2 regions of the Moraxella sp. RCAD0137 genome follow, and region 1 is predicted to be linked to the other one. Evidence: predicted binding sites of a transcription regulator. Region 1 holds the regulator's gene; the other holds the start of a gene.
What was found. The regulator PhoB, encoded in region 1, activates phosphate uptake and scavenging genes when phosphate is short. The targets are predictions, from matches to a motif close to TGTCATNAANCTGTCATAA.

Region 1 (15,984 bases):
AAGACTAATCAGCTGAAATTTGGTTTGTTTTTCTTGATAAAACACAAAGCCAATAAACGCCAAAAAGAAAATCTGCAATGAGTTCAGTAGCGTCGAAATCCCCGGCCCCACCGCATGGATGCTCTCATGCCACAGTGCCAAATCTGCCCCCAATGCTGCCCCTGATAGCAGCGCAAACAGCACGGCTTTTGGGTGTGTCGGAAAGGCTTGACGATAGCACTTGGCAAGGAATAAAAACACCAGTGATGAAATCAATAATCGCCAAAATGCCATCGCATACGAGCCGACAGACACATGTGCTACGATCAGACTACCCATGCCAAAAATCACACAGCCAACCACAAGCCCAAGCATGGCAACGCTTTGATTGGATGTTTTCATCAGTGCCTCCTGTGCAGTTTTTGCAAGTTATCCTTGAAATTTGTCTTTGGAATTTATCTTAAGAAAATTGTGCCAACAATGCCAAAAACTCATCTTCGCTCACCACCGTCACACCAAGGCTTGTCGCCTTATCAAGCTTACTGCCTGCTTTTTCGCCAGCAAGCAGTCGTGTGGTCTTGGCAGAGACACTGCCAGCGACTTTGGCGCCCAGTGCGACAAGCTTATCTTTGGCTTCATCACGCCCCATACTAGCTAGCGTGCCTGTCACCACCCAAGTCTCACCCGCCAAAGGCAAATCAGCCTTGGCACTGGCATCCACCACTGGCCAATGAATCCCTGCCTCAAGCAGTGCATCCAGCACCTCGATATTGTGCGGCGCTCGGAAAAATTCATAAATCGCTTCTGCGGTCACCTCACCAATATCAGGCACGGATTGTAATTGGGTCAAATCCGCCTGAATAATCGGCACAAGGTCGCCAAATTCTTGGGCAAGGTTCAATGCCGTACTCTCGCCCACACCTCGAATACCCAGCGCAAAAATAAAGCGTGGCAAAGTCGTCGCTTTGGATGCTTCGATGGCAGATAGCATCTTGGTGACGGATTTTTCGCCAAGTCCTTCGATGAGCATGAGCTCGTCAGCACGAGTGTGGAGCTGATAAATATCCGCCACCGTCTTGACAATCCCCATCTCAAAAAACTTAATCAGCCACGATGTGCCAAGCCCATCAATATCCATCGCACGACGAGCGACGAAATGAATCAGCGCCTCTTGCTGCTGAGCTGCGCAGTACAGACCGCCTGTGCAACGAGCCAAAGCCTCGCCCTCAGGCAGTGCCACAGGCGAATCACAGACAGGGCAAGCGCTCGGCAAGCTGATCATTCGTGCATCCGATGGACGCAGCTCAAGAATATTGCCTGAGACCTTGGGGATGACATCGCCAGCTCGATGTACATTGACCATATCGCCAATCATCAGACCAAGCCGTGTAATCTCACCAAAATTATGCAAGGTCACATTACTCACCGTCACGCCGCCGACATTGACAGGGTCAAGCTTACCCACCGGTGTCAGCGTACCGGTGCGTCCCACTTGCCATTCGACATCCAGTAGGCGTGTCGGCACAGTTTCGGCAGGGAATTTGTACGCTGTCGCCCAACGCGGCTCACGGCTCAAAAATCCCAATCGCTCTTGTAGGGCTAGGCTGTTGACCTTGATCACCATGCCATCAATCTCAAAGGGGAGGTTGCTACGGTTTGCGATGGTATCTTGATAAAACTGCTGAATCTCATCAAAACTTGTCGCCACTTCAAACGGTGATGTCTCAAAGCCAAGCTGACTAAGATAAGTCATCGCCCCCGACTGCGTGTCGATGCCCTCTGGCAAGCCTTGGTTTACCGAATAACCAAAAAACGCCAGTGGGCGAGCCGCTGCGATGGCAGGATTGAGCTGTCTAAGTGAGCCAGCGGCGGCATTGCGTGGATTGGCAAAAGTCTTCTCGCCACGCTTTTGGCTGTCACGATTGAGCTTGTCAAAACCCGCCTTTGGCATCAGCACCTCGCCACGCACCTCAAGCAGTGCAATCTCAGCACAGCTTGGTAAAGATAAAGGCAGATTGCGAATGGTGCGAACATTGTGCGTGATGTCCTCGCCCACTTGTCCATCGCCACGAGTGACCGCCTGCACAAATTGACCATACTCGTATTTGAGTGACACTGCCAAGCCATCCAGCTTCAGCTCCATCTCGTATTCAGGTACTGTATTGCCCAATCGCTCATTGGCACGACGCAAAAAACCTGCCAAATCCTCAGCATCAAACACATTACCCAATGATAACATCGGAATATCATGTGCTACCTGCGTAAAAAACGGCAACGGCTCACCGCCCACCGTCTGTATCGGGCTATCTGCTTGGATCAGTGAGGGATGGTCAGTCTCAAGGGCGATCAGCTGTCGTCTTAAGCCGTCATACTCACCATCGCTGATGGTCGGGTTGTCTAGCACATAATAGGCATGGTTGTGTCTTTTTAGGACATCGATTAAAGCACGCATCTGATCGATGATGTCAGCTGCCGTCTTGTCATCAAGTGCGCCCACAGCATCTGCTTGTTTTGTCTGTTTTGTCATTATTGATCGCCATCAAAAAGTCATTAAAAAGTCATCAAAAGCTGTTATTTTAGCAGAAAATTAAGGGCGTATTTGACATTTTGTGCGACCATCAGCACAAAATCCATCAACAAAAATTTGTCAGAATTAATGCACATTTTTGGGAAATTTGCCTTATAATGTACAAATTTTAAGCAAATTTTGAGCAACTGCCCTCGATTCACAAAGGATTTATCATGGCAAATTTTTCACTCAAAACCCATCTGGCACAACAAAACATCGTCATCTCATGGCAGCGATACGGCATCGAGGCGCTTAATTTTATGGCGCTGGGTTTGTTTTCTTCGCTGATTTTGGGCTTGATCATCAAAAACATCGGCACATGGACAAATCTGCCTTGGCTCATCGACATCGGCACTCAAGCCCAAAGCTTGATGGGTGCTGCCATCGGTGCAGGCGTGGCTTATGCCCTAAAAGCACCGCCTTTGGTGCTGTTCACCTCGATCACCACTGGCTTTGCAGGCGCGGCAATGGGTGGGCCTGTGGGTGCATTCGTGGCGGCACTGATCGGTGCTGAGTTCGGCAAATTTGTGCATCGCACCACACCGCTGGACATCATCGTCACGCCTGCCACCACGCTCATCACCGGCATGGCGGTCGCGGCCTTTATCAGTCCTGCCATTGATCAGATGATGGTGTCTTTGGGCGAGTTTATCATGTGGGCGGTGGAATTATCACCGATCGTGATGAGCATCGTCGTCGCGGTGGCGATGGGGCTGATTTTGACCCTGCCGATCTCCAGTGCTGCCATCGCCATTAGCTTGGGTTTGGGCGGTCTGGCAGCAGGCGCGGCGACGGTGGGCTGCGCGGCTCAGATGATCGGATTTGCGGTGATGAGTTATCGGGATAATGGCATCGGCGGTGCGATGGCGTGCGGTCTTGGCACCAGCATGATCCAAATGCCCAACATCCTAAAAAACCTAAAAATCTGGCTGCCGCCAACGCTTTCAGGCGCTCTGCTAGCGCCCTTTGCCACAGCGATGTTTGGCATGACCAACATCCCCTCAGGGGCTGGCATGGGTACCAGCGGGCTGGTCGGCCAGATCGGTACGCTCGATGCCATGGGTGCGACGCTCGGCACTTGGGGACTGATCTTCGCCTTTCATCTGCTACTGCCTGCGCTGCTGACTTGGCTGATTGCTCAGATTTTTTATAAAAAAGGCTGGATCAAGGCAGGCGATCTGCGCTTGGATAAATGACCGTGCCAGATCCACAGCCTTGGTCGTTGATGCCGACGCGCAAGCAAACAGAGGGTGCAATTTGTTGGGAAAGTTGGTATCATTAGCAGCAACGCCGCCGACTGATGGCGGTCAATGATTATTAAGGCAACATTATGACCACCTCGTTAAATATCCATGTCATCGACCATCCCTTGGTGCGCCACAAGCTTTCCTTGATGCGCGAAAAAGACACCAGTACTTATAAATTTCGCACCCTGACCAATGAGTTGGGTCGCTTGATGGCCTATGAAGCCAGTCGCGATTTTGAAATCGAAACCTTCACCATGCAAGGCTGGTGCGGTGAGACCACTGGCGAACAAATCAAAGGCAAAACCGTCACCGTCGTGCCGATCCTGCGCGCAGGTCTGGGTATGCTTGATGGTGTGCTGGATCTGCTACCGACTGCCAAAATCTCTGTCGTCGGACTACAGCGTGATGAAGAGACGCTGGAGCCTGTGCCATTTTTTGAGAAATTCGTCAATGATATCGACCGCCGCCCTGCCCTGATCCTAGATCCGATGCTGGCCACGGGTGGTAGCATGGTCGCCACCATCGATATGCTAAAAAAACACGGCTGCACCAACATCAAAGCCCTAGTGCTTGTGGCTGCCCCTGAAGGCGTGCGCTTGGTTAATGAAGCACACCCTGATGTCAAAATCTACACCGCTGCTCTAGACAGCCACCTAAACGAAGATGGTTATATCATCCCAGGTCTGGGTGATGCAGGTGATAAGATCTTTGGCACCAAGCAATTAAAATGATGAAAGACATGTGCAGGTGATACTGAGTATTGCCTGTATTTTTTTATCAGGACATAATCAGGGTAATGGTGCGCTGTGCACACCCTACTGTACTGCTCATCATAAATAGAATAAGGAAAATATTTTATGTCAGAACATCATGATCATAGCCATGCGGTTGTTACTGAAGAAAATAGTAAGAAGTTAATGGTTGCCTTAGGTTTAACGACTACTTTTTTAATAGTAGAAGTTGTCGCTGCTTTTATTACCCAAAGTTTGGCTTTGTTATCTGATGCAGCTCATATGTTTACTGATGTAGCCGCTTTAGCTATTGCTCTTGCCGCTATCAAAATTGGTAAAAAAGCCGCAGATGATAAAAGAACTTTTGGCTATCAGCGATTTGAAATTTTAGCGGCTCTGTTTAATGCGGTGATGCTTTTTGTGGTAGCAATATATATTGTATATGAAGCTTATCAACGTTTTACGAACCCTGCTGAAATTCAAAGTGTTGAAATGATGATTGTCGCGGTCATTGGTTTGGTCATAAATTTGATTTCAATGAAAATCCTTTCTGCTAGTGCTGAAGGAAGTCTAAATATAAAAGGTGCATATTTAGAAGTTCTTAGTGATGCTCTAGGATCGATAGGCGTGATTATCGGAGGAATAGTTATTTATTTTACCCAGTGGATGTGGGTTGATACCGTAATCGCTGTGTTAATTGGCTTCTGGGTCTTACCTCGAACTTGGATTTTATTAAAACAAAGTATTAATATTCTGCTTGAAGGAGTTCCTGATGAGATTGATATTGAGTCGTTAAGAAATGATTTATTGAAGCTAGAGGGCGTTGAAGGGATTCATCAGTTGAAAGTCTGGGCTATATCCTCAAAAAATATTCATTTAACTGCTCATTTGGTTGCTCCGAATAGCAATACAGATCAACTCTATCAAAAGGCCTTAGAAGTTCTAAAACATAATCATAATATTACTGAAATTACGTTACAAATAGAAAATACGAAATGTAATACATTGAACCAACATAAACACTAATTTGGACTTTAGTCTTCATATAGATGTTTTGTGTAACTTTAAAGTATACCCTAAAGTAACAATCTAAAAGTTCTTAAAAACATGTAACATTTAAATGATTTTTAATCATAAGTAACTTGTAACTTTGGTATTAAAGATTTATAATTTACGGAATTGTTCATTTTTATCCATTTGGGGCGTAAAAAGTAAAAGGCCAAAAAGTAGGTTATGTGCGAGTCAGTGCGTAGGGTGCGCACGGCGCACCATTGAAACAGATTTGCTTAGCAATATCAACAACACGCTGATTTTGTTCTTCTATGGGTTTGACCATTTCTAGTTTAAATTCTTTGCTGTACTGCTTACGCTGTTTTGTCATGAGAGATTACTCCTAGTTTGTGGTAGTATAACCTCTAATGGGGCGTCTGGGAATATTATAATGGTGCACATCAATGTTAAGACTGGTGCCGATATTATACGCCAAATCACCGTTTTGCCCATAACTGTGGCGGCAGTTTCGCCTTGATGATTATGATGGAATATTTCGTGGTTTAGGGTTTCTGCGACTCATATAACCTTACGTCATTATTGCGTTGCAATTCACATCTAGCAACTCCACCAAGTTGTTCTATGTGGATATTGGTGTATTTTAATAGAGCATCTATTGAATAGTTGTACGTTACAGGATGCCAATACATCAAAAGACAAATAGAGACAACAATAAATATAATGTTGGTGGTTGATTTTTTGCGTTTAAAGAAAAACCAAAATAAGAAAAATAAAAAATTTAACAAAAACAAAATAGAGGATAACAGTAGGGCGACACCTACGGAGCTGTCCTGATAAATACATATTCCCTCGGAAATACCCCAAGAATCATACCTATTTAGAAAGAAAAATATAAGAAAACAAATGCAAATAGACAATACAGTATTGATTATTTTCATTTTATCAACTCTTTTATTCTGGACTTTCTTTTTAAGATACTGTCTGCGTATGAGGTATTTTGCATAATTTCTTCCTTTGTTAACTCCAGCCCTCGATTATATCTGGTACCAGCAATTCTAATATGTTCATCGCCCTGTACTGGTACAATGCCAGATGCCTTGGTATCACCTTGTTAGTGTCAGGTCCACATTGATGTCAAAGCCTTTGTTTTGGCTGTATTCGGTGGCTATCAGGTCTTGGGTAGTCAGGGTGTTTGTAGTTTTAAACAACAAAAAAGCCCAAACCGTTCGATTTGGACTTTTTAAAATTTGGAGCGGGAAACGAGATTCGAACTCGCGACCCCAACCTTGGCAAGGTTGTGCTCTACCAACTGAGCTATTCCCGCTGATCAGCATTCGCTGTATGGGTGCGTATTATACAGGATAATTATCACGCGTCAAGCATTTTTTTAATTTTTTTGGAAAATTTTTCAAAATTATTGGCTTGCAGCGTGATGCGGCAAGATTAAGCGCCCATCACAGTCAGCTCAATGCCCCATTTGGCGAACCAATGCGCCTCGTCTTGGATGTTGATGACACAAGCTTGATGCTCAGGCCGATCAATCTTGACAGTGATGCGCCAGCGCTTATCATCGACGGCAAGCTGTATCTGCTGCTTACTCAGCTCAAAGCGGCCATAATTGGCGACCACTGACAGCCGCAATAGTAGCGCCAGATAGGATAATGCCACGCCACCAGCTTTGATGACCCGATCGCAGTCATCCATATTGATGGCTCGGCGATGATAGCGCACCAACAGTGACAGCTTTTCTTGGTCGGTGCGAGAAAACCCTGCCATATCGGCATGCCTAAGCAGATAGCTGCCGTGCTTATGATAGCCGCTGTGACCGATGGCCAAGCCCACTTCGTGCAAAAGCGCTGCTCTTTTTAGCATTTGCTCGCCGTCTGCTGGCAGCGACAGGGTGCTTTGGACTTGATTAAATAGTTGAGCGGCGGTTTTGGCGACGCGTTTGGCTTGTTTTTTATCCACCCCAAAGCGATCAATAATCGCCGCCACACTGTCATCACGCACATCATGAAAATCCATGCGTGACAACATGTCATACATCACACCCTCACGCAGCGCACCATCACAATAACGCAAAAGACGAATCCCAAAGACCTTCATGATCGCCAATAAAATCGCCACGCCTGCTGGGAAAATGGCCTTTCGATGTGCTTTTACGCCCTCCATCTCAATCTCATTGACATGCGCGCAGGCGATGAGTGAGGCTTTGAGCTGCTCGACACCTGCCAGCGTGATCTCTTCACCCAAGCCAAAGCCAGCCAGCGCCTGTCCGATGGTCTTGATGGTGCCTGATGAACCCAATGCCTCATCAAAGCCTGTTTTTTTATATAGACTGGCGAATTTGATGACTTCTTTTTGGGCGGCATAAATCGCCTTTTCAAAAGCCAATGCGCTGATCACCCCATCCCCAAAAAACTGCTGACTAAAGCTGACTGCGCCAATTTGGGTGCTTTCGGTCAACAGTGGTGTGAAATTCTGGCCGATGATCAGCTCAGTTGAGCCGCCGCCGATGTCCACCACCAGTCGCTGCTTATTACTCGGACAAGTATGCGCTACACCCAAATAAATCAACCGCGCTTCTTCGCGCCCTGAGATGATCTCGATGGGTGCAGGCAAAATATCATTGGCATGCGCGATGAAAGCTTGGCTGTTTGCCGCACGGCGTAGGGTGTTGGTCGCCACCACACGCAGATGCGCGCTGTTGACATCCCCAAGTCTGCCAGCAAAGCGCTGCAAGCACTCAAAGCCGCGCTCCATCACCGCAGGCGACAGCTGATTGTGCGCATCAAGCCCCATCGCCAGCTGCACTTTTTCGCTCATCGATGCCACGCGCTTTAATTGATCACCGTGTCGCTCTGCGATGGCCAAATGAATGCTGTTAGAGCCGATATCAACAGCGGCAAATCGTTGGGTGTCTGATAACGGCATGAGTCATATCGCCTGTGTCTGTGTGCTGATGATGTGGCTGCTTGGGAAGATGATGCGAAAAGTCGAGCCTTGCCCCTCTTTTGAGATGACTTGCAGTCTGGCATTGTGCTTATTAAGCACATGTTTGACGATGGCAAGCCCAAGCCCTGTGCCGCCTGTGGCACGACTGCGCCCACTGTCCACACGATAAAATCGCTCGGTAAGCCTGCCGACATGCTCCTCGCTGATGCCGATGCCATTATCCGTCACGCTCAAATGCACCTCTGCACCCACTTCCTCATAAATAATGTCAATCTCCCCACCCGCTGGCGTGTATTTGATGGCATTGAGTACCAGATTACTGATCGCGCTGTACAGATACGCCTCGATGCCTAGGATGTTCTTATCGGTGTCCAGATGCACATCGATCAGATGTCCTGCTTGATTGCTGGCTTGAGCTTGATCAAATACCTGCATCAACAGGCGCGGCATGTTCACTGCCATCATCGGCTTGGTCTCATCGCTTTCAAGGCGAGATAGCATGAGCAGATCGTTAATCAGATCATTCATGCGTACCGCTTGCTCTTGCATGAGCTTTAGGCCGCGCATCCATGCAGGCTTAATGTCCTCAGCCATGGTGAAATTTTCAAGATAACCCAAGATCACCGTCAATGGCGTACGCAGTTCGTGCGAGACATTGCCCACAAAGTCGGTGCGCATCTGCTCAAGCTGCTGCATGCGCGTGTGATCTTTGATGACGATGCTGACTTGGGATTGGTTCAGATAAACCGCAGTCAGCTGCAATAAGCTGCCTGTCAGATCCTGATGTTGGTAGAGAGTTAATGATGGCTCGGTCGCAGTCAATCGACCAATCTGCTGACAAAAATCCGCCCCAAAATAATCGATGCCAGACATCAGATCATCATCTGTAATACCCAAGAGCGATCTGGCAGTTTGGTTGATAAAATCAATCGCCCAGTCAGTCGTATTGATGATGGTGATGCCATCATTGAGTGCGTGTAAGACTTGCTTAAAATCGACATCAGCTTGGCGCATCATCGTTGATCCGAAAAGCGATAACCTGTGCCGCGCACCGTCTGGATCAGCGTATCAGCACCGAACGGCGCCAACAGCTTACGCAGGCGTCTGATATGCACATCGACTGTACGCTCATCGATATACACATTGCCGCCCCAGACAGCATCTAAGATCTGCGCTCGGGTATAAGCGCGCTCGGCATGTGTCACAAAAAAGCACAACAAGCGATATTCGGTGCTACTCATCACCACCTCCTCGCCATCGGCCATCACGCGCTGACTTGCGGTATTGATGGTGAGGTTGCCTGCCTGCATCGACTCTTTGCCCATGCCAGCGCCCGTGCGACGCAGCACCGCCTTGATGCGACTGATCAGCTCACGCGTGCTAAATGGCTTGGTGATATAATCATCAGCGCCAGCATCTAGGCCATAGACCTTATTATCCTCCTCACCTTTGGCGGTGAGCATGATGATGGGAATATCGGCGGTGGTTGGGTTTTTTTTGAGCCTGCGCGCAAAATCGATGCCCGATTCGCCATGCGGCATCATCCAATCAAGTAAGATCAAATCTGGCGCCTCATCAACGACGGCAATATAAGCGCCTTGGGTATCGAACGCCTGCACCACCGAAAAATCCGACAGCTCCAGTGTATTGGCGATCAGCTCATTGATAGCAGGCTCATCTTCCACAACCAAGATTTTTGCACTCATAGAGGGCAGACTCCCTAACATATCCTTTGGATACAACAAATAAGGTTTTTGTGTATGAAATCGGGTAGATTGTAGCATAAATCTTCTTTCCTGACAGCCATCAATGAGGATTTGTATGAATCTGGTTTTAAGGTTGGCAGATGCGGCACTCGATCCCATTGAACCGAGTGCGCTTGGCAAAAAAACTTCGGATGCTGCTACAGCTGATTAGCCATGGCGGCCAGCGATGTAGTCAGCGGTCGCCTGCACTTTTGGCGCATTGAAGATTTGTTCGGTTTTGCCCATCTCGATCATATCACCCAAATACATATAAGCGGTGTAGTCCGAGCAGCGCACGGCTTGTTGCATGTTATGCGTGACGATGGCGATGGTGTAGTCTTGTTTAAGATCATGGATCAGCTCTTCGATGGCGCCTGTTGAGATCGGATCGAGTGCCGATGTCGGCTCATCGAGTAGCAAAACCTCTGGACGGGTAGCAACAGAACGCGCGATACACAGACGCTGCTGCTGACCACCTGAGAGCGACAGGCCAGACTTTTTCAGCTTATCTTTAACTTCATTCCACAGTGCTGATTTTTGTAGTGCCCATTCCACGCGGTCATCCAGCTCAGACTTTGACAAATTTTCATACAATTTTACGCCAAAAGCCACATTGTCATAGATTGACATGGCAAATGGCGTTGGCTTTTGGAATACCATACCGACGCGTGCACGCAGCAAATTGACATCGATGCGACTGTCTAGGATGTTTTGGTCATCTAAGATGATCTCGCCAGTGGCACGCATGCCAGCATACAGATCATACATGCGGTTTAGGGTGCGAAGCAAGGTAGATTTGCCACAGCCTGATGGCCCAATAAATGCGGTGACTTTTTTGTCGGCGATGTCTAAGTTGATGTTTTTAAGCGCCTTATAATCACCATAATAAAAGTCCAAATTACGCACCTGCACCTTGGCGGCAGTCTGCTCTTGAGTTTGGATTTGGTTTTTGCTGTCAACTTGACTGCCTGTAAACAAAGTATTCATGGTAGGATTGATGCTTTGGTTGAATGTATTCATGATAATTTTCCTCAAACGGTATGCTAAATTCGATCCCAAATCGGGCATCGCTATGGCTGAATTAATGGGCTTTGGCGGACAATGCACGGGCGATGATATTCAATAGCAGCACCGCAAAAGTGATCAATAAAGCCGCCGCCCAAGCCAGCGCATGCCAATTTTCATAAGGACTCATGGCAAATTGGTAAATGGTGTTTGGTAAGTTTGCCATCGCCTGAGACATGTCTGTGCTAAAGTATTGGTTATTAAGCGCGGTGAACAATAACGGTGCTGTCTCGCCTGCGATGCGCGCAAAGGCCAATAGCACACCTGTGATGACGCCTGCTTTGGCTGATTTTAGGGTGATCGAGCCGACCAATTTATACTTGGGTGCGCCCAATGCATAGCCTGCCTCGCGCAAATTATTCGGTACCAGTAGCAGCATGCTTTCGGTGGTACGAATCACCACAGGGATGACAATGATGGCCAACGCCACAACGCCCGCCCAGCCCGAAAAGCCGCGCCCTTGCACCATCAATGCAAACACGAATAGGCCGATGACGATCGATGGCGCTGATAACAGGATGTCATTCATAAAACGCGTGGCACGACCAAGCCAGCCACCTTGATCAAACTCTGCCAAGTACACACCTGTCAAAATCCCGATCGGCGTACCCAGCGCAAGGCCTGCAAATGAAATCATCACCGAACCGACGATGGCATTTCTAAGACCACCCTCTGCCATCGGTGGTGGCGTATCTAGGCTAAATACAGGCATCGTCATCAAGCCTTGAATGCCTTGGGCAAATAAAGTCACCAAAATCCAAGCCAGCCAAAACAAGCCAAACACCATCGCCAACGCTGTCAGGCTCATGGCAATGCGGCTCATGGCACGGCGGCGATGATATTTTGGTAGATGAATGCGGCTGGTGAATGCCGATTTTTCACTAATCATGGTACTTATCCTCATCTTCCAGCTTGTTTGTCAATTTTCATCAGCATCAGCTTCGATGCTGATAAAACGATGAAACTGATCACAAATAGAATCAACCCCAGATGCAGCAACGATGACAGGTGCATCTCGCTAGAGGCTTCAGCAAATTCATTGGCCAGCGCCGAGGTGATCGAGACACCTGAGGTGAACAAGCTGGCATTGATGTTAAAGGTATTACCGATCAAAAAAGTCACCGCCATCGTCTCGCCAAGTGCACGACCCAGACCCAAGATCAAGCCACCAACGACGCCGACTTTGGTATAAGGCAGCACCACTTTGGTCACCACCTCCCAAGTCGTCGCGCCCATGCCATAGGCCGATTCTTTGAGCATATCTGGCACCACCATAAAGACATCACGCATGGTGGCTGCGATGAATGGAATGATCATGATGGCAAGCACAAGACCTGCGGTAAATAGACCGATACCAATCGGTGCGCCCACGAACATTTGGCCGATGATTGGTAAGCTTGCCAAATTATCAATCAACCACGGCTGCACTGTTTCACCAAACCAAGGGGCGAACACAAACAAACCCCACATGCCATAAATGATCGATGGAATGCCAGCGAGCAGCTCGATGGCGATGCCCAGCGGTTTTTTCAAAAAATTTGGGCAAAGCTCAGTCAAAAACACCGCAATCCCAAAGCTGACTGGCACAGCGATCACCACAGCGATGATCGAGGTCACCAGCGTGCCATAAATCGGCGCCAAGGCACCAAATTCACCAGCGACGGGATCCCAATTACTACTGGTATAAAAACTAAAGCCAAACTCACGAATGCTCGGCAGCGCCCCGATCACCAGCGATACCATGATACCGCCTAAGGTCAAAAGCACCAGTAATGCTGACAGCTTGGTCGTCCACACAAAGGCGCCATCCAGACGCTTTTGGCGCGCAAGCTTATTCATCAGGGCTGATTGTTGGTTGGTCATGTGGAAATTTCCTGTAAATCCTCTGACTGATTTGCCACTTAGACAATGGGCCTGTCTGACGACAAGCCGCATTGTGATCATTTATTATGGATTATTGTGCGTACACAGCGTTGCCATTGGCATCTTTGATCTCATTCCAGCTGGCCTTAAATAGGCTCACCGCTTGATCGCTGAATGGAACATAATCCAGATCCAGTGCCGACTGATCACCATTGGTGTAAGCCCAGTCAAAGAACTTCAGTACGCCAGCGACTTGCTCTGGGTTTTCTGGGTTTTTGTGTACGATGATAAAAGTGGCAGCAGCGATTGGCCATGCGCCTGCGGTCGCTGAGTTGGTCAAGACTTGGTTAAAGCCAGGTGCTTGTGACCAGTCGATGTCACCAGCGGCCGCAAAGCTGTCTGCTGATGGCTGTACAAATTCACCGGCAGCATTTTTCAGTGCCACATGCGCCATGCCATTTTGTTTGGCGTAGGCATATTCAACATAGCCGATTGAATTTTTGATACGGCCAACATAGCTTGCCACGCCTTCGTTACCTTTACCAGCAGCACCTGATGCAGCGGTTGGCCATTTGATGGCTTTATCTACGCCCACCGAGCTTGCCCAGTCGGTCGAGACTTTATTTAGATAATCGGTAAAGTTAAAGGTCGTGCCAGAACCATCTGAGCGAAATACCGTGGTGATGTCAGCATCTGGCAAGGTCAACTCTGGATTTAGGGCAGTGATGGCAGCATCATTCCACTTGGTGATTTTACCAAGGTAGATATTCGCCAAAGTCTCGCCATCTAATTTTAGTGCGCCAGGCTCGATGCCATCGATGTTCACCACAGGGACGACGCCACCGATGACAGTTGGGAACTGTACCAGATTTTCTGCGGTCAGCTCTTCTACTGTCAATGGCGCATCCGATGCACCAAAATCAACGGTCTTGGCGATGATTTGCTTGATGCCGCCAGATGAACCGATAGACTGGTAGTTCACTTGGCCGCCGGTGGCTGCACGGAAATCCGCTGACCACTTAGCATAAATAGGCTGTGGGAATGATGCGCCTGCGCCAGTGATATTGATGGCGACTTGCTCGGTGGCAGCAGGGGCGCTGTCAGCAGGTGCGGCGGTGGCTGGTGCTGGCTCTGTGGTTGTTTGTTGTGCAGTGTTGTTATTACCACAAGCGCTCAAAGCGATGGCTGCAACGACAGACAAGCTGATCAGTTTTAGATTGGTTTTCATCATGACTCCATGAATAAAGTTGGATAATTAAAAAGGAGGTTATCACTAAAGTTAAGCGTATTTTAGTGAGATCAGATGACGATTTGATGACTGATCAATGACGGTTTTGTGAAAATTAGATGACAGTTTTATGACAACACCCCGCCACGCAAGATTACCAAGATCAGACTTCAGCCATCACAAGATCTTTCTGTGGAATCAGAGGATAAATTTGTGAATTTTTGTTGTTTTGGCTAGGATTTATGACAGGCTTTGGTTTATAATCGCTACAATAGATAACAACCGTTCATCTGTATGATGAACTCAGTGATGCTTGCCCATATGGCAAATAAAAAGGATGATGACGATGAATACACTCAAAAAAGGCCTACTGACTGTCACTTTATCGGCAGCGGCGATCGCGCCCATTGCTGGCTGTAGCAGCACGACAAGCGCAGGCGCAGTCGGTGCTGATCGCAAGCAGCTGTTACTCGTGTCAAGTCAACAGATTCTACAACTCTCAAACCAAGCGTATCTTGAGACCATCAATGCTGCGCGCGCTAAGGGCAAGCTTGACACCAATTACGCCCAAGTGCAGCGTCTGCGCCGCATCGCCAATCATCTGATTCCACAGACTGCTGTACTGCGCCCCGATGCCACCAGCTGGGATTGGAAAGTACATGCCATCACCGACAATCAAATCAATGCCTATGTGATGCCGGGTGGCAAAATCGTCTTTTATACTGGCATCATCGAGCGTCTAAACCTCACCGATGCTGAGATCGCTGCCATCATGGGTCATGAGATGGCGCATGCACTGCGCGAACATTCACGCGAAAAAGCCAGTCGCGGCGTCGCCACCTCGAGTGCCATCGGTATCGCTGCCAGCGCCCTTGGACTCTCCAGCGGTCAAGCACAGTTGGTTGGCTTGGCAGGCGATTTGGGTCTGAACTTGCCGCACTCACGCACCCAAGAAGCCGAAGCTGACCGCATCGGGCTTGAGCTGATGGCGCGTGCAGGCTACAACCCTAATGCCGCGATCAGCCTATGGCAAAAGATGCAAGCATCAGGCGGTGGTTCAATGCCGCAGTTTTTGAGTACGCACCCAAGTTCAGCTAACCGCATCAGTAACTTACAAGCCTTGGTGCCGACAGTGATGCCGCTGTACGAAGCCGCCCCAAAACGCTAATACGACCAAGCCGAGACTGACGATGACAAACACCACCACCGCCCTACAATCTGCGATGGCTAGCCTTAGCCCCACCCATCTGACGCTAGAAAATGAAAGCCAGATGCACGCAGGGTATTTTGAGGGCAAAGAAAGCCATTTTAAATTGGTGATTGTAAGTCAAGCCTTTGATGGGCTGCGTTTGGCTGCTCGCCATCAAAAAGTCTATGCCGAAGTCGCCCCGTACCTGACAGCCAATGGCGGTACGGTGCATACGTTGGCGATTCATGCTTATACGCCTGATGAGTGGGCAGGCATGACGCAGGCGCCTGACAGTCCGCTGTGTGCGTCCCGCCGTTAACTATTTTTGGGCTTTGCCCGTGTTGGCTTGGTAGGCTTAATATGCGTACCAAGCGTTTTTTCCTTGATATCAAAAGGTGTTTA
Region 2 (15,984 bases), on a different contig from region 1:
TGCCAAAGTACCATCTGGGTTCGTCGCACGCCACATCATACCTTGGGTAATGCCCGAGATCCATAGCGCAACGATGTACAGTACCGTACCAGTAGTCGCCAACCAAAAATGCAATGTGATCAAGCTGGTTGAATACATTTTGGCTTTATTATAGATGCGTGGCAATAGTACATAGATCGAACCGATGGTGATCATACCTACCCAGCCTAGTGCGCCTGAGTGTACATGGCCAACTGTCCAGTCAGTGTTATGGCTGATGGCGTTGACTGCTTTGATAGATAGCATCGGACCTTCAAAGGTACTCATCGCATAGAATGACAGCGCAACGATCAAGAAGCGAATGATAGGGTCAGTACGCAATTTATCCCAGCTGCCTGATAGAGTAAGCACACCGTTGATCATACCACCCCACGATGGAGCAAATAGGATCAATGAGAACACCATACCTAAAGACTGAGTCCAGTCAGGTAGTGCTGAATAATGTAGATGGTGACCACCTGCCCACATATATGACGCGATCAGTGCCCAGAAGTGAACGATCGATAGACGATATGAATACACTGGACGGCCGACTTGCACAGGAATGAAATAATACATCATACCCAAGAATGCAGCAGTCAAATAAAAACCAACCGCATTATGACCATACCACCATTGAACCATCGCATCAGTCGCACCACCAAATAGTGAGTATGATTTAAGCGCACCAACCGGGATCGCAAAACTGTTCACGATATGTAGCAACGCGATGGTAATGATGAATGCAGCAAAGAACCAGTTTGCTACATAGATGTGTGAAGTTTGGCGCTTGATGATGGTGCCAAAGAAGACGATGGCATAAGCTACCCATACCAAGGCGATAGCGATATCGATTGGCCATTCAAGCTCAGCATACTCTTTAGCTGATGTAAAACCAAGCGGCAATGTAATTACCGCAGCGACAATAACCGCCTGCCATCCCCAGAAAGTAAACCACGCCAAATACGGAGCGAACAATCTGGTTTTACAAGTACGCTGTACGATATAGTAAGATGTTGCAAAAAGTGCCGATCCCCCAAACGCAAAAATCACCGCATTGGTATGTAGCGGTCTTAAGCGTCCAAAAGATAGCCAAGAAGTGTCAAAGTTCAATGCTGGCCATGCCAACTGCGATGCAATGAATACACCGACAGCCATGCCAATGATGCCCCAAACCACAGCCATGATAGTAAAAAATCTCACGATGGTGATTTCATACTCATGATCAACGGATAACGGGGCTACTGCTGATTTATATAGACTCATTGGATATTTTCCTGTGCAGCCCGATTTAGTTAGCGTCGCAGTTTATCAAAATGATTTAAAAACTACGCTTGCTTTGATCTTGTGTGTCTATTGTAACGCAAAGTTAGGCAAATATCATCAAGTCAGGCCAGCAAAAATGAAAAAATCCTTATTTTTTCTATGGAATAAGGGCAAATCACAAAATTTTTTGAGATGTTGCTGCTGTTTTGCTCGCTTGGCTTGTATTGCGCTTGGCTTGCGTCAGACGGCATGGCAATACGCCTCTGCCAAATATATCCCTACTGACAACATGGTATTGCCAGCAGCTTTCACCTTTTATTATACAACACAAATGTAATTTTTGGGTATATTTTGTAAAAATATTGAAATTTTTTGGCAATATTTAATCGGATTCATCATCTTTTTTCAGTTTTTATAAAATTTTGGCTGTTTTTATGTCCCATTTTATGACCAAGTCGTCAAATTTTATCCAAAAATCTTCTGACAAGCCGCTTGCTTTTGCTTTATAATAAAATCCATGCGCCCTCGCGCTATGATCATCAATGCACCACACTGATCAAGTTGATCATTTGTGTTTATATTTTTTTAGTTATTTACAAGGAATCTTTCATGGCAAAATTTTTGAGCCAAGCTTGGTTTGATCAAGTTAATGAATTAAACGCCCAAGCTGGCGATCTGAATCTGCCACCAAATCTTGCTTCGGTCATCCTAAATGCCTCGGTTACTGGTGAACAAGGTGCAAATCTGTACCTAAAAGAAGGCAAGATCCATCAAGGCAACACGCCTGATGCCATCAGTAACGTCGTCATCGACGATGCCACCTTGTCAAATATCATCAGCACAGGCGATGTCAATCAAGCGATCGAAGCCTTTATGATGGGTAAAATTCGCATCGATGGCGATATGACACAGGTGATGGCGCTGCAGTCAGCCAAACCAAGCCAAGAACAAAAAGCCTTATTTAAGCAGATTTTGGCGATCACCGAGTTTTGATCTGGTTTTGATCTAAAATTATCACCATCATACGAGCCGATGGGTGGATAATACTCCGCCCATTTTCTTTGGCTATTAATAATCCGCCCATTTTTTTTGGTCATTGATGCCACCGATTCGTCAATTTTCCACCATTTGTCTTCTTTGATTGATAATTTACAAATTTTCGTACAAAAACCCCACAAAAAATGGTAGTATAATATCAATTTGTCTTATGAAATTTTGTCATCAGCTTTGAACGATTTTTACTAAGCCGCTGATTTCACTTATCATCACCCAGCTGCATCAAGTTATATTCAGCCAGCTACTTTGCCTAAAATGCGATCGATGATCGTGATTTTGATTTATTTAGGAAGAAAGCAGTCACAGCCAAAGATAACTTGCAGCAAGCCAAGGTCACTACCATGTCAGAGCAAGAAAAACCAAAGAAAAAACCGCGTCCTGCGCCTGAGAAAATCATTCCTACCTCCAAAGACATGGATGCCACCAAAAAACGCGTGCATCCTCGTTTCGTTACTGGTAAATACCAAAACATCCGCTTGGTGAGCATGTATGCCATCTTGATTGGCTTTTTGATTTTGCCGTGGCTTAGATGGAATGGTCGTCAGGCGATTTTGTTTGATGTGATTGAGCCGAAGTTTTATATCTTTGGGGCGACTTTTATGCCTCAGGATTTTTATTTCTTTGCCTTTGTATTCATCATCGCAGCGATGATGTTGTTTATGGTGACGGTTTATGCTGGCCGTGTATGGTGCGGTTATGCCTGTCCGCAGACCATCTATGTACACCTGTATCAGCAGATCGAAAAGCTGGTGCTGGGTGAGCGCAATAAGCGCATCAAGTTCGATCGTGAGCCGATGAGCGCTAATAAATTTGCCAAGCTTGCACTGATCCATCTGATCTGGGGCGTGTTCTCGATTGTGACGGCTTTGACCTTTATGTCACTGGTTGTCGGCGTTGACACATTAATCTTGAACGGCAATCCCCTATTCTTTATGGAATGGGGCAAGATGAGCTGGATTTTCTTTTTGATCATCACTTTCGTTACCCACATCAACGCAGGCTACATGCGTGAGCATATGTGCGTGTACATCTGCCCTTATGGCCGTTTCCAGTCGGTGATGTTTGACAAAGACACCTTGATCGTCTCTTATGACTATGAGCGTGGCGAACCGCGTGGTGCGCGCAAAAAAGACAGCCACCCTGAAGGCTATGGCGACTGCGTGGACTGCACCATGTGTGTACAAGTCTGTCCGACCGGTATCGATATCCGCAATGGCTTACAAGTCGAGTGTATCCAGTGCGCTGCCTGTATCGATGCGTGTAATGAGATCATGGATAAGGTCGGCTATCCGCGCGGCTTGATCCGCTACACCACCGAGCGTCAACTGGTCGAAAAACAAAAAACCAAAATCATCGGCTGGCGTATCTTTGCTTATATCGCCGTACTTAGCGTGGCCATCATCGCCGCCGCTCTCATCGCTGTCGGCCGAGCGCCACTTGAGATGGAGATTCGCCATGACCGTAAGCAGCTCTCCAGCATCGGCCGTGATGGCATGGTTGAGAATAGCTATGTGCTAAAAATCGTCAATAAAACGGACGAGCGCCAAGTCTATCAAGTGCGCTTAGATGGCGATAATACCGCTGGCATGACACTGCGTTCACGCTTTAAAGAATTGCCATTACAGGCCAATGAACCTTACGATCTGCCAGTTAGCATCATCGGTGATCCTAATGTCGTGCCCGTGGGCAGCACACCGATCACCATCACGGTATTTAGCAAAGATGGCACTTATAGCGCCTCAGCTCAAGATGTGTTCATTTACACACCAAAAGACGCCAAATAATACCATTTACCAAAAACAGGCTGCATTGTGTTACAATGGAGCCTGTTTTTGAATTTGCTCTTTGGTAATTTGCTTATGCATCACACTTCATCAAATCAACCAAACAACCTTTGGTACAAAAACTACATGGTATTGGTTTTCGTCATCGGTCTGCCTGCCTTGGTGGTAATTGTCTGCTTGTTTTTTATTTATTATTCTATCAAAATACAAGACTCAACCGTCCGCGATGACTGGTACATGGATGGCAAAGCACTGTACCAAGACGCCTCGCGTGATCAGATGACCTACGATCTAGGCATCAGCGGTGTGATGCGATTTGAGCAGCAAGACGACAAAACTCGCCTGCGCTTTGAGTTGAATTATCCTGCCGACAATCTAACAACCCATACTCTAAACGATGGTACGCCTTTGGTCTATCCCAAAACCCTAAGCGCCAAAATCTCGCATGCCACCGACATCTCCAAAGATCGCGATGTCGCTTTGGTGCACCAGTCTGACAATGTGTATTATGGGGAAGTCGTGATGGATCAAAGCCCTGCCAAATATTATGTGCAAATTGAAAATGATGGCGCGCATAATTGGCGTTTGGTGCAGCACGAAACTTTTCCCATCAACAATATCAGCTTTCATCCTCTGACAAGCTTCGATCATACTGGCAATCACCTGCCTGATCAGCGTAATAAACGCGCTGATGTCAGTGACAAAGTCGAGTGAGTTAATTCTCAAAACTCATCTTTCATCCAAACAAAAAAAGATTATGCATGTACATAATCTTTTTTTGTTTGTCGTGTTATTTGTCAGTATGTTTTGCCGCCTGCTCTTCTTCGGCGATGACTTGACGCGCCACATGCAAAATCAGCTGCCGTAGCCAGCGATGTGCTGGATGATGCTGAAGCAGCGGTGACCATGCCATCGTCAGCTCAAATTCGGGAATAAAAAACGGCGGTTCTTTGACGACGATTTGCGGGTTGTTATCCGCCTGTAGTTTTGCCACACGAGTAGGTAGTGTCGCAATCAAATCCTTATTTGCCGCAAGCATCGCAGGCATCTGATAATGACGGGTAAAGACGCTGATTTGGCGTTTTTGACCAAGTCGTTGCAATGCTTGGTCGATAGAGCCTAGCCCGCCTGATTTTTCGGGATTGACCCCAAAGCCGACACCCATTCCCGTCTTTGATACCCAGACATGCTGCGCTTTTAGGTAGTTTTTTAGATTAAAGCGATGGGCATAAGGGCTATCAGCAGACAACAGACAACTGAATGTATCACGCCACACCAAGACCTGATGAAAGCTTTGGGGGATTTCATTAAAGCGGTTAATCGCCAAATCCACCCGTCCTTGTTCCATATCACGATACGACACATCCGATGGTGTCAAAAAGTCCAAAATGACATTGGGTGCTTCTGAACGCAGTGCCTTGACCAGTCGTGGCACAAGCGTCGCTTCGGCATAGTCACTTGTCATGATACGAAACACACGAGAGGTGCTATACGGACGAAACTCGGTGCGAGGCTCAAGTAAAGTCGTGATGTCTGACAGCACTTCTCGCACTCGCGGCTGTAGCTCAAAAGCCCGTTCGGTCGGTGTCATCCCTTCGGACGAACGCACCAACAACGGATCGTTGAGCAGTGAACGCAACCGGCGCAAAATATTACTCATCGCAGGCTGAGTGATGCCCAGCTGTTCAGCAGCACGAGTGACATTTTTTTCTCTGAGTAACACATCTAAATAAAACAGTAAATTGAGATCGACTTTTTGTAAATTCATAAAAACAACCTTGTAAGTATTATGCCATCATCGTAGCGTCATTGTGACTCTGACGGCGTCGGCAAGCCAATCTTTTGCACCGTATCACGCTGTACGCTTAGCACGCCTTTTAGCTGTTGATAAGCACTGATGGTAGCATCTACAGGATGATACATTGGACGAATGGCGATGCCGTTAAAATTCTCATAGCTATAAATCAGCTCATCGCCACGGCGTTTGACCATCTCAAGCACTGACGCCTTGTCCGATGGCTCAAAAAAGATCATCAGATTACCTGTTTCGGCGGCGTTTTGGGTGACTTGTGGGGCATATTTGAGTGCATGATCCGCAGGCAAGCTATGCTTAGGTGCAGTGTTTGGTACGGCGGTGGTCATGCCATCTTTTTTGGTGATAACAAGGCCTTCGGTGCTTTGGCAGGCACTGATAACACTGACAGCCGCTACGATTATTGCTAATTTTTTCATCTGAGTTTCCCCTAAGTATCCAATGATTATCTAATAATCACTTCACAGCCGACAGCGACTTGATCATATAACCAAACCAGCTCTTCATTACGCATACGCACACAGCCATGCGACATCGGCACACCCATCGGCTCTGTATCAGGCGTACCATGAATATAGACATAGCGAGACTTGGTATCGACGCAGATGTCATTAGCATCATAGCCTTTATTAACGCCCTCTTCGCAGCCATCTAGCCATAATATCCGACCCAAAATCCAATCACGCTCAGGGTGCTCACAGGCAAGATTGTCATCATACAGCTCACCGGTGAATCGACGCGCGACAAACACTGCATTATTTGGCAATCCATCACCAAATTTTTCGCTAATCTGATGCTTACCAAGCGGTGTGCAGCCACTGCCTTCAGCTTGCCCTGTGCCGTTTTTGGCAGTTGAAACCAAAAAACTTCGCACCATCTGACCATCACGCATCAAGTACAGCGCCTGTGTCTGAGTGTCGATGTGCAGTTGAATTGTCATGCCGCCCCCTTACAGATAGCATGCGTAGATCGTATAGATGACATGTTAAGAAATAATCATCATTTTCAAAATTGATAGTATAGCAAAGCTTTGGGTATTTTGGTGATATTTCTATAAAACTTGTCCTAAAATTTGTCATTTTTTAAGAAAATCTCACTAAAAATTCCCACATCGCTTGCCAAAATGTTATAATCAGCCATGACCTTATTTCTTTTTGTGATAAATCAAGGATTATGCAATGAGTAATGCAACCATTTTACAAAATTTGCCAACTGGCAAAAAAGTTGGTATCGCTTTTTCTGGCGGTTTGGACACTTCTGCAGCACTGCTTTGGATGAAGCAAAAAGGTGCTGAACCTTATGCTTATACTGCCAACCTTGGTCAGCCTGATGAAGATGATTATAACGCCATCCCTGCTAAGGCTGAACAATACGGCGCGATCAAGGCGCGTTTGGTGGATTGCCGCCTACAGCTTGCCCAAGAAGGTATCGCCGCCATTCAGTGCGGTGCATTTCATGTGACAACAGGCGGTATGCCATACTTTAACACCACACCACTCGGCCGTGCGGTGACTGGCACGATGCTGGTGTCAGCGATGCGTGAAGATGATGTCAATATCTGGGGCGATGGCTCAACTTATAAGGGCAATGATATTGAGCGTTTTTATCGCTATGGCCTACTTGCCAATCCTGAACTAAAAATCTATAAACCATGGCTTGACCAAACTTTCATCGATGAGCTTGGCGGTCGTGCTGAGATGAGCCAATTTTTGATTGATAATGGCTTTGATTATAAGATGAGCAAAGAAAAAGCCTACTCAACTGACTCAAATATGCTTGGTGCAACGCATGAAGCCAAAGACCTAGAATATCTAGATGCCAGCCATAAAATCGTCGAGCCTATCATGGGCGTACGCTACTGGGATGAGACAGTTGAAGTCAAAGCCGAAACCGTCAGCGTCACTTTCGAAGAAGGTGTACCTGTCGCCATCAATGGTGAGAAATTTGACAGCCCAGTCGATCTAATCCTAAAAGCCAACGAAATCGGTGGTCGCCACGGTCTTGGCATGACTGACCAAATCGAAAACCGCATCATCGAAGCCAAATCTCGTGGCATCTATGAAGCACCAGGCATGGCGCTACTTCACATCACCTATGAGCGTCTGGTGACTGGTATCCACAACGAAGACACCATCGAGCAATACCGCATCAATGGTCTGCGTCTGGGTCGCCTACTGTATCAAGGTCGCTGGTTCGACTCACAAGCACTGATGCTGCGTGAGACCGCTCAGCGTTGGGTTGCCAAAGCCATCACAGGCACAGTCACTGTTGAGCTACGCCGTGGCAATGACTACAGCATCCTAAATACCGAATCACCAAACCTAACCTACGAAGCGGATCGTCTATCGATGGAAAAAGTCGAAGATGCAGCATTCACACCGCTAGATCGTATCGGTCAGCTAACCATGCGTAACCTAGACATCGCCGACACTCGCCAAAAGCTGGGTCTGTATGTCCAATCAGGTCTGCTTGGCCTAGGCGGTGGTAATGCCGTACCACAGCTTGAAAACAAAGGTAAATAAGGTAATTAGGGCAAATCAGCCTAGTATAAACCTATCAAATTCCCAATCGTTATCGGTTGGGAATTTTTTTTGGCAAAGCATCACTGATGCCAAAAGCGCCTTTATTCAGCAAATTTATCCTGCAAACACCTTGACAAAAGCGCCCCATGCTAGAATAATGACAAGATATTGATTTTCAGCCATTTCATTGAGAAATATTGTATAATTTATCAATCATTACTCAATAGATCATCAGCCAAGCGAGCCTTTTATGACCACCACTCTGACCCTAATCCAACCTGACGACTGGCATATCCATCTGCGTGATGGCGATGCTCTAGCCACCACCGTACCACACGCCGCTAGTAGCTTTAACCGTGTGATTTGTATGCCAAATCTCGTACCACCAGTCAAAACCACAGAACAAGCCATGGCTTACCGTGAGCGTATCTTGGATGCACTGATGGCAAGCGATTTGGCTCAAGCTCGTAAAGATGCCTTTGACCCACGCATGGTATTGTACCTGACCGATCACACCACCAGTGATGACATCCGTGCAGCAGTCGCATCAGGCGTCGTGTCAGCGGTCAAGCTATACCCAGCAGGTGCAACCACCAACTCAGCCGATGGCGTGACCGACATCAAAGGTCGTTACAGCATCTTTGAGACCATGCAAGAGATTGGCTTGCCGCTACTGGTGCATGGCGAAGTCACTCACAGTGAGATTGATATTTTTGATCGCGAAAAACGATTCTTAGACGATGTACTAAGCGATATCATCACACATTTCCCAACGCTAAAAGTCGTCTGTGAACATATCACCACCGCTGATGCTGCTGACTTTGTACTTGCTCAAGCTGATAATGTCGCTGCTACCATTACGCCACAACATCTACTATTTAACCGCAATCATCTACTGGTCGGTGGTGTCAAGCCGCATTATTACTGCTTGCCAATCCTAAAACGCCAAAGCCATCAACAGCGTCTGCTTGAAGTTGCCACTAGCGGCAATCCGAAGTTTTTCTTGGGCACAGATTCTGCACCACACGCGACGCACACCAAAGAGTCTGCTTGTGGTTGTGCTGGCTGTTATAGCGCGGTACACGCCCTACCTTTGTATACCGCCGCCTTTGAACAGATGAATGCACTAGATAAGCTTGAAAACTTCGCATCGGTATATGGTGCCAATTTTTATGGCCTGCCTGTCAACACCAGCACCATCACGCTCATCAAGCAAGCCCAAACCGTCCCATCGCATTATGACTATTTGGGTGACAAGACCTTGACGCCACTACTGGCAGGTACGGATATCGACTGGCAAGTGGTGCGCTGATGAGTGAAGTTGTAACACCAACGATTGCCAATCGTTTTCGTGGATTTTTGCCTGTGGTGGTCGATGTTGAGACCGCAGGGTTTAATGCCGCCACCGATGCACTACTTGAAATTGCTTGCGTGCCGATTTTGATGGATGAGCACGGCAAACTCTACCAAGGCGAAGCACTCAATGCACATATTGAGCCTTTTGCAGGGGCAAATCTTGAGCCTGCCGCGCTCAAATTTACTGGCATTAATCCTGATAGCCCATTTCGCAAAGCCATCAGCAAAGACGAGAAAGTCGCCTTGCGTCGTATTTTTAAGCAACTAAAAGCACTCAAAAAAGAACATGGCTGTCGTCAGTGCATCCTTGTTGGGCATAATGCACATTTTGATTTGGGATTTTTGAATGCGGCGATCGCCCGCACCAATAGCAAAAATCACTCGCCTTTTCATGCCTTTAGCGTGCTAGATACCGCAAGCTTTGCCGCTCTTGCCTATGGACATACGGTGCTGGCTCGCACTTGCATCATGGCAGGGATTGAGTTTGATAATTCACACGCCCATTCTGCCTTGTACGACACCCAAAAAACCGCCGAACTGTTTTGCCATATCGTCAATCACACGCCGCTACTATCGCCAGTCGCTTGTGATGATACATCGACTGATGATAATGGTGTAGAGTGTTGATTTTAAATAGTTTAATGAATAAATTGGAGTAAAAAATATGCCATCTTTTGATATCGTTTCTGAATTAAATGTTCAAGAAGTCCGCAACGCCATCGGCAATGCTGACAAAGAAATCGCCACTCGCTTTGACTTTAAAGGCAGCGACATCAGCATTGAGCTGAACGAAAAAGCCAAAACCATCACCATCACCACGGATAATGAGCTACAAGCGGACAACGTCTATGCCATCTTGGAAAAACAGCTGATCAAACGCGGCGTTGACTTACAGTCGCTTGACCCACAAGACAAGGCTCAATCAGGCAAACACACCAAGCAAGTCATCAACCTAAAAGACGGTCTGGATGCCGACAGTGCTAAAAAAATCGCCAAAGCACTCAAAGAATCCGACCTAAAAGTCGCCGCCAGCATCCAAGGCGACAAAGTGCGTGTCAGCGACAAGAAAAAGGACAATCTACAAACAGCAATGGCATTCTTGAAAGAAAAATCGTTTGGTGTACCGCTTCAATTTAATAATTTTAAAGATTGATCGATACCAAATCATCAAACCGTTCGTTCTTGGCTTGTAAGCCCCATCATAGAACGAACGGTTTTTTGTTTTACAAAGATACATCAATAACTTGGACTGATTACAATGGATGGTTTTTTTCAATTTAAAATCCTTATAAATCAATTGCTTATAAAAATATTGTCTATTTTGGCAAAATTATTAGAAAAAATGCTTGACCACCATCAAAACTGTGCTATAATGTGCGCACTTTCGGAACAACGGTGAAAGCGCCGAAAGTTGGTAAAGCAAACTGATTCAGATTGACTTTACAACCTAGTGTCCCATTCGTCTAGAGGCCTAGGACACCGCCCTTTCACGGCGGTAACAGGGGTTCGAATCCCCTATGGGATGCCAATATTCTAAAACACGCTTGAGCGATTTGCTTAAGCGTGTTTTTCTTTGTGGGGGGCTTATATGGCTAGGTGTATGATGTGCGCCCCATGCGCTACGCAGACGCCAAGTTTATAGGAGTAAAACTAATTAACAGCCCTGTTTTTAGAATACAGGCTATTTCATAAATTAAATACACCTTGTGCAAAACCTTATTATTTGGATTAATGCAAATAAAATCATATAGAATTTTTCCCAACGCTTCAAAATCCTTAAAAAAAATCAATTCATCTTCGTAATCACCGACCAATACATCCAGTTGTTTATTGATTTCAGCAAATACTCCTGTTTTCAATAAAGAATCAAATTCAGATTCTTCAATAATCATTTCAAGCAAATCTCCACTCTCGCAAACATCGTAATTTAATCTATTTAAAGCATCCATAGATACAGGTATGGAAATTTTTCTTATTTTAGCCATATTTAATTATCCGCTCACCTTGAAATAAGTAACTTCATGATACTCAGGTTTTGTTTCGCCAGTACGTAGGGTACGCACGGCGCACCATCAAACCATTCAATCAATAGTGCGTGGTACGCACCCTGCTGGACTCAATTTGTTTTAAGTCTGATGTCGTAGGTATGGTTATCACATCACTTGGTGTATATCTATTTCCGTTCAAATCCTGCAAAAATCCACAGGTTCTGCACTCATAAACAAGTGATTTTTCTTTAACCACAATCAGTCCACCTGCACCACAATTGGCGCAATCAAAGTCTATTTCCACAAAAAATAACTCTTCTAAACAATCTCTAAATAACACGGCTAATGATTCAGTGCATGTCTTAAATTTCAAGAAATTTTTCAGTCCATACATAAGATTTGCATGATTGGTACAGGAAACGGGATAATCCAAAACGCTCAAATCTTTAAATCGAAAAATATCATAAACTTCATCAAAAATTGTATCCGCCAATTCAGCTTGATGGCTGTTAATCCATTCTGTCAAACGCTCGGCAATTATTTGATTGCTGGCATTGTTTTGAATTAGCAATTCTACACATTGTATAAGACTGCTAATCAGCATCTTTTTAACCTGTTTGCGAGCTTGATATTTTTTTATCATAAACTTCTCTTACAAATGCATAGGATATGCACTCTACACCATACACCATTTATCCAAAATATCTTTTTAAAAGCGTGACATCCGCTCAATACACTTTTATCGATATTATAAGCGGTATCACCAAGTTTGCCTATAGTGCGGTGGCAGTTTCGCTCAAATCCTCGTAACGGGCTGTCTTGAGAAGTTCTTAATATGGGTAATCTGTTGACAAGTCATTACTTGTCAGATCGCCCACAAAAAAAGCCCTGCCATCGCAGAGCTTTTAAGTCACTAAAAGGCTTATAAAAAGTTGGTCAATAGCAAGAATGAGATGGCACTGATCGCTGCCGCCGCAGGCAATGTAATCACCCACGCCAGACCGATCGGCTTCATCAATCTCCAGTTGGTGTTCTTATTCACCATACCAATACCCAATACTGCACCCACTAGGATGTGAGTACTCGATACAGGAATGCCCAAACTTGATGCACCCATCACGACCGCAGCAGCAGCCAATTCTGCTGCAAATCCTGAGGCAGGATGCATCTCGGTCAGATTGGTACCGACGGTTTGGATCACTTCTTTGCCAATAAACCACAAGCCCACGATCAATGCGACACCAAAAGTAATCATCACAGGGCCTGGAACAGTTGCTTTAGCTTCGATGGCATTGTTTTTGATCACATCCATGATGGCAACGAACGGGCCAACCGCATTGGCGATGTCATTCGAGCCGTGACTAAACGCGAACGCACACGCGGTAAATACCTGCATCCAGCTGAACATGACGAAGGTTGCCTTGCCCAAATCCTCTTTATGCTTGCCGCGAATGGTTTTGGTGTAAATAAAGGCCGTCAGCCATACCATCGCACCCAGCATACCCATCACAAGTCCTGCCTGCAGTGTCGATAGCTCAAGACCAGTATTAGACAGACCCTTAAAGACCACCATTGCGGTCATGATCACGGCACCGAGCGCTGCAATCAAAGGCACCCAAGTTTTAAGGGCTTTTAGTGTGTCCAGATTCTCGCGCTTACGCTCAAGCTCAAACAATGAACGATAATATTCTGTCTCCAAATCTTCACGCTGGCAGTCGCTGTCCTGATACACCTCTTGGTCGCGCAGCATGGCGTTGGTATATGGCAGCTTCTCATGCTCTGAAAGCGTGTCGAAATATTCTTTTTGTTGGCGCTTAAGGCTTTTCTTTTGGGCTTTGATGGCCTTGACTTCGATCTCGGCTTTATCATTATAAGCCAAGATGTTTTTCTTAATGATGCTATATAAAATATACGACAACAAGCCACCCAGTACTGGTGATAGTACCCACGACATAGCAATGTCACGGATCTTCGACCAACGCACCGTCTCAAATGCCAACTCAGTACCGCCAATGCTGATGCCAAGCACGATCGAGCTGCCGACGATACCACCAATGATGGCATGCGTCGTCGATACTGGCAAACCGCGCTTGGTGGCGAACAATAGCCAAAAAGCCGCAGCAATCAATGCTGACAGCATCAGATAAATGAATTGATTGGGTGTCACGCCCAATCCGCTGATATCAACGATGCCACTGCGAATCGTGTCGGTCACTGCCGCACCTGCCAGCACCGCGCCTGATACCTCAAAAATCGCAGCAACTGCCAACGCTTGCGTTACTGTCAAAGTACCAGCACCAACAGAGGTACCAAAAGAGTTGGCAACATCGTTACCACCGATGTTGAACGCCATAAAAATACCAAAGAAACTTGCCACCATGAATAGCATCACTTGTTGATGCATGGTGTAGTTCAGGCCCCATTGGATAAAATAAATGCTCATACCTGCCAACAACAAACCAAAAAACACATTGGCTGCCATTGGCGTGCTTTGCTTCGCTGAATTTACCATAAATCCGCCAAAATATACAAAAAAACCACCATCCAGAGCGCTTTCTCCCTAAGGTGGCCGTCTAACGATTTGATCTGTGCAGATTATAAATTTACAATATGACAGTTTGATGACATTTTAACACAGTTAAGCAAGTTTCGCTAAAATTTTTGAGGATGCTGTCATCAAATCACTTGTCGTTTGCATCATTTTTTTGATTGGTTCAATGATAAGATTGAGCCACACTGTTCAAATTCAGCAGTGTCAGAGCAACGATCGCCGCAAACACATAACGCCCCACCCACGCATTGTGACGAAATGCTGCAAAGCACGCCAAGCGCTCACGGTCTTTGATTAGAGGGTATTGAATCCCAAAAAACATCACAAGCACCGGCGCCAAAGACAGCATCGACAATAGCCCAAAATAATGCGCCAAAGCCATTGCCATCAATACCAAAAACCCGACTTGTAACAAAGTAATGATCAGCACATCATAGCGACCAAATAAAATCGCCGTGGATTTGACCCCGATTTTAACATCATCATCACGGTCACACATCGCATACTGTGTATCATACGCCACCGTCCAGCACATATAAGCGACGAACAGCACCCAAGTCCACACATCGGTATGCCCCTGCACTGCCACATACGCCATCGGTATCGCCCAGCCAAATGCCGCTGCCAGCACCAGCTGTGGCAAATTGGTGTATCGCTTCATAAATGGATAGATGAATGCAAGCGCCACCGCTCCAAGCGACCAATAAAACACCGCAACTGGCAAGAAAAACAGCAAGCACGCTGACAGCAATGACAACCCCACGAATGTCGCTACTGCAGTCTTGGCAGACAGTCGCCCATCAGCCAGCGGTCTGCCATTGGTACGCTTGACCTGTCCATCCACCTTGCGATCAGCAAAGTCATTAATGGCACAGCCCGCTGCACGCATCAGCACAGCACCAAGCGTAAAAATCAGCACCACGAGCCAGTCGATGGATCGAGCGGCACCGACATACGCCAATAGCACCGCCCACAAGGTCGGATAAAGCAAAAGCTCAGTGCCGACTGGTTTGTCAAATCGGGTCAACTGCAGCCATGCAGTCAGCTTATCACGAAGCGTCATCGGCTCGCCTGTTTGATGGTTTTTCATGCTACTACTCAATCACTGTTTGGCGATGGTATAAAGCTGCAAAGCCTGCCTTAGGCTCAGCTCAGGAAACTGTGTACGAATGGCCTTGACTGACTGTGCCATCGGTAAGTGCGCCTGTGTCCGCGCAAATGGTAGCCATTCATGCTGTTTTAGCTTAAAGATCTCATCCTCAAGCGTGCGGATACGGCGTTTGTGATTGAAATTTTGGATAAGCAGTAATACGCTGATGCCCAAATACGCCCAAACAATAAAATTATCCATCCTTATTATCCTCATATCATCAAGTCATCGATTTGGCCATCACCACTTCGTCAGGGCATTTGGCCATCATATCTGTCAAAACGGATGGCGTCATTTTGCCATGACTGAATGGGTGGCTCGTTCGCCAAAAAAGGTGCATTTAGCGGTCTTTTTACCACCACTCGTCCATCCGCACTGTGCAATAATGATTTAGCATGGCTTAATAGCTCATTTTCATCATCAAGAGTTGGTGGTGATACAAAACTGTGCAAGGCTTGCATATATTTATTCACTTTGGCA

Region 2: a site for PhoB is predicted at 14,412-14,430, ahead of AZ602_RS02235 (inorganic phosphate transporter). Genes of this name have one in related genera too.

Annotation. Positions count from the first base shown of each region.
Region 1 is NZ_LTCC01000018.1:7,281-23,264, forward strand. It holds gene AZ602_RS09060 (DMT family transporter) at 1-381, opposite strand, end outside; gene ligA (NAD-dependent DNA ligase LigA) at 440-2,431, opposite strand; gene AZ602_RS09070 (PTS transporter subunit IIC) at 2,722-3,744, shown strand; gene upp (uracil phosphoribosyltransferase) at 3,879-4,526, shown strand; gene AZ602_RS09080 (cation diffusion facilitator family transporter) at 4,653-5,552, shown strand; gene AZ602_RS10005 (transposase) at 5,758-5,907, opposite strand; tRNA gene AZ602_RS09085 (tRNA-Gly) at 6,786-6,861, opposite strand; gene AZ602_RS09090 (Ppx/GppA phosphatase family protein) at 6,981-8,471, opposite strand; gene phoR (phosphate regulon sensor histidine kinase PhoR) at 8,475-9,509, opposite strand; gene phoB (phosphate regulon transcriptional regulator PhoB) at 9,506-10,198, opposite strand; gene pstB (phosphate ABC transporter ATP-binding protein PstB) at 10,406-11,305, opposite strand; gene pstA (phosphate ABC transporter permease PstA) at 11,319-12,191, opposite strand; gene pstC (phosphate ABC transporter permease subunit PstC) at 12,203-13,165, opposite strand; gene pstS (phosphate ABC transporter substrate-binding protein PstS) at 13,257-14,393, opposite strand; gene AZ602_RS09125 (M48 family metallopeptidase) at 14,740-15,561, shown strand; gene AZ602_RS09130 (BolA family transcriptional regulator) at 15,584-15,901, shown strand; gene AZ602_RS09135 (hypothetical protein) at 15,984-15,984, shown strand, end outside.
Region 2 is NZ_LTCC01000001.1:480,862-496,845, forward strand. It holds gene ccoN (cytochrome-c oxidase, cbb3-type subunit I) at 1-1,284, opposite strand, end outside; gene AZ602_RS10115 (hypothetical protein) at 1,298-1,621, shown strand; gene AZ602_RS02170 (SCP2 sterol-binding domain-containing protein) at 1,894-2,277, shown strand; gene ccoG (cytochrome c oxidase accessory protein CcoG) at 2,682-4,124, shown strand; gene AZ602_RS02180 (FixH family protein) at 4,251-4,838, shown strand; gene AZ602_RS02185 (LysR family transcriptional regulator) at 4,915-5,892, opposite strand; gene AZ602_RS02190 (hypothetical protein) at 5,931-6,356, opposite strand; gene AZ602_RS02195 (L,D-transpeptidase) at 6,383-6,877, opposite strand; gene argG (argininosuccinate synthase) at 7,116-8,459, shown strand; gene pyrC (dihydroorotase) at 8,710-9,771, shown strand; gene rnt (ribonuclease T) at 9,771-10,442, shown strand; gene AZ602_RS02215 (YajQ family cyclic di-GMP-binding protein) at 10,480-10,968, shown strand; tRNA gene AZ602_RS02220 (tRNA-Glu) at 11,268-11,343, shown strand; gene AZ602_RS02225 (hypothetical protein) at 11,435-11,800, opposite strand; gene AZ602_RS02230 (hypothetical protein) at 11,901-12,446, opposite strand; gene AZ602_RS02235 (inorganic phosphate transporter) at 12,726-14,315, opposite strand; gene ubiA (4-hydroxybenzoate octaprenyltransferase) at 14,518-15,444, opposite strand; gene AZ602_RS02245 (hypothetical protein) at 15,457-15,705, opposite strand; gene AZ602_RS02250 (class I SAM-dependent methyltransferase) at 15,756-15,984, opposite strand, start outside.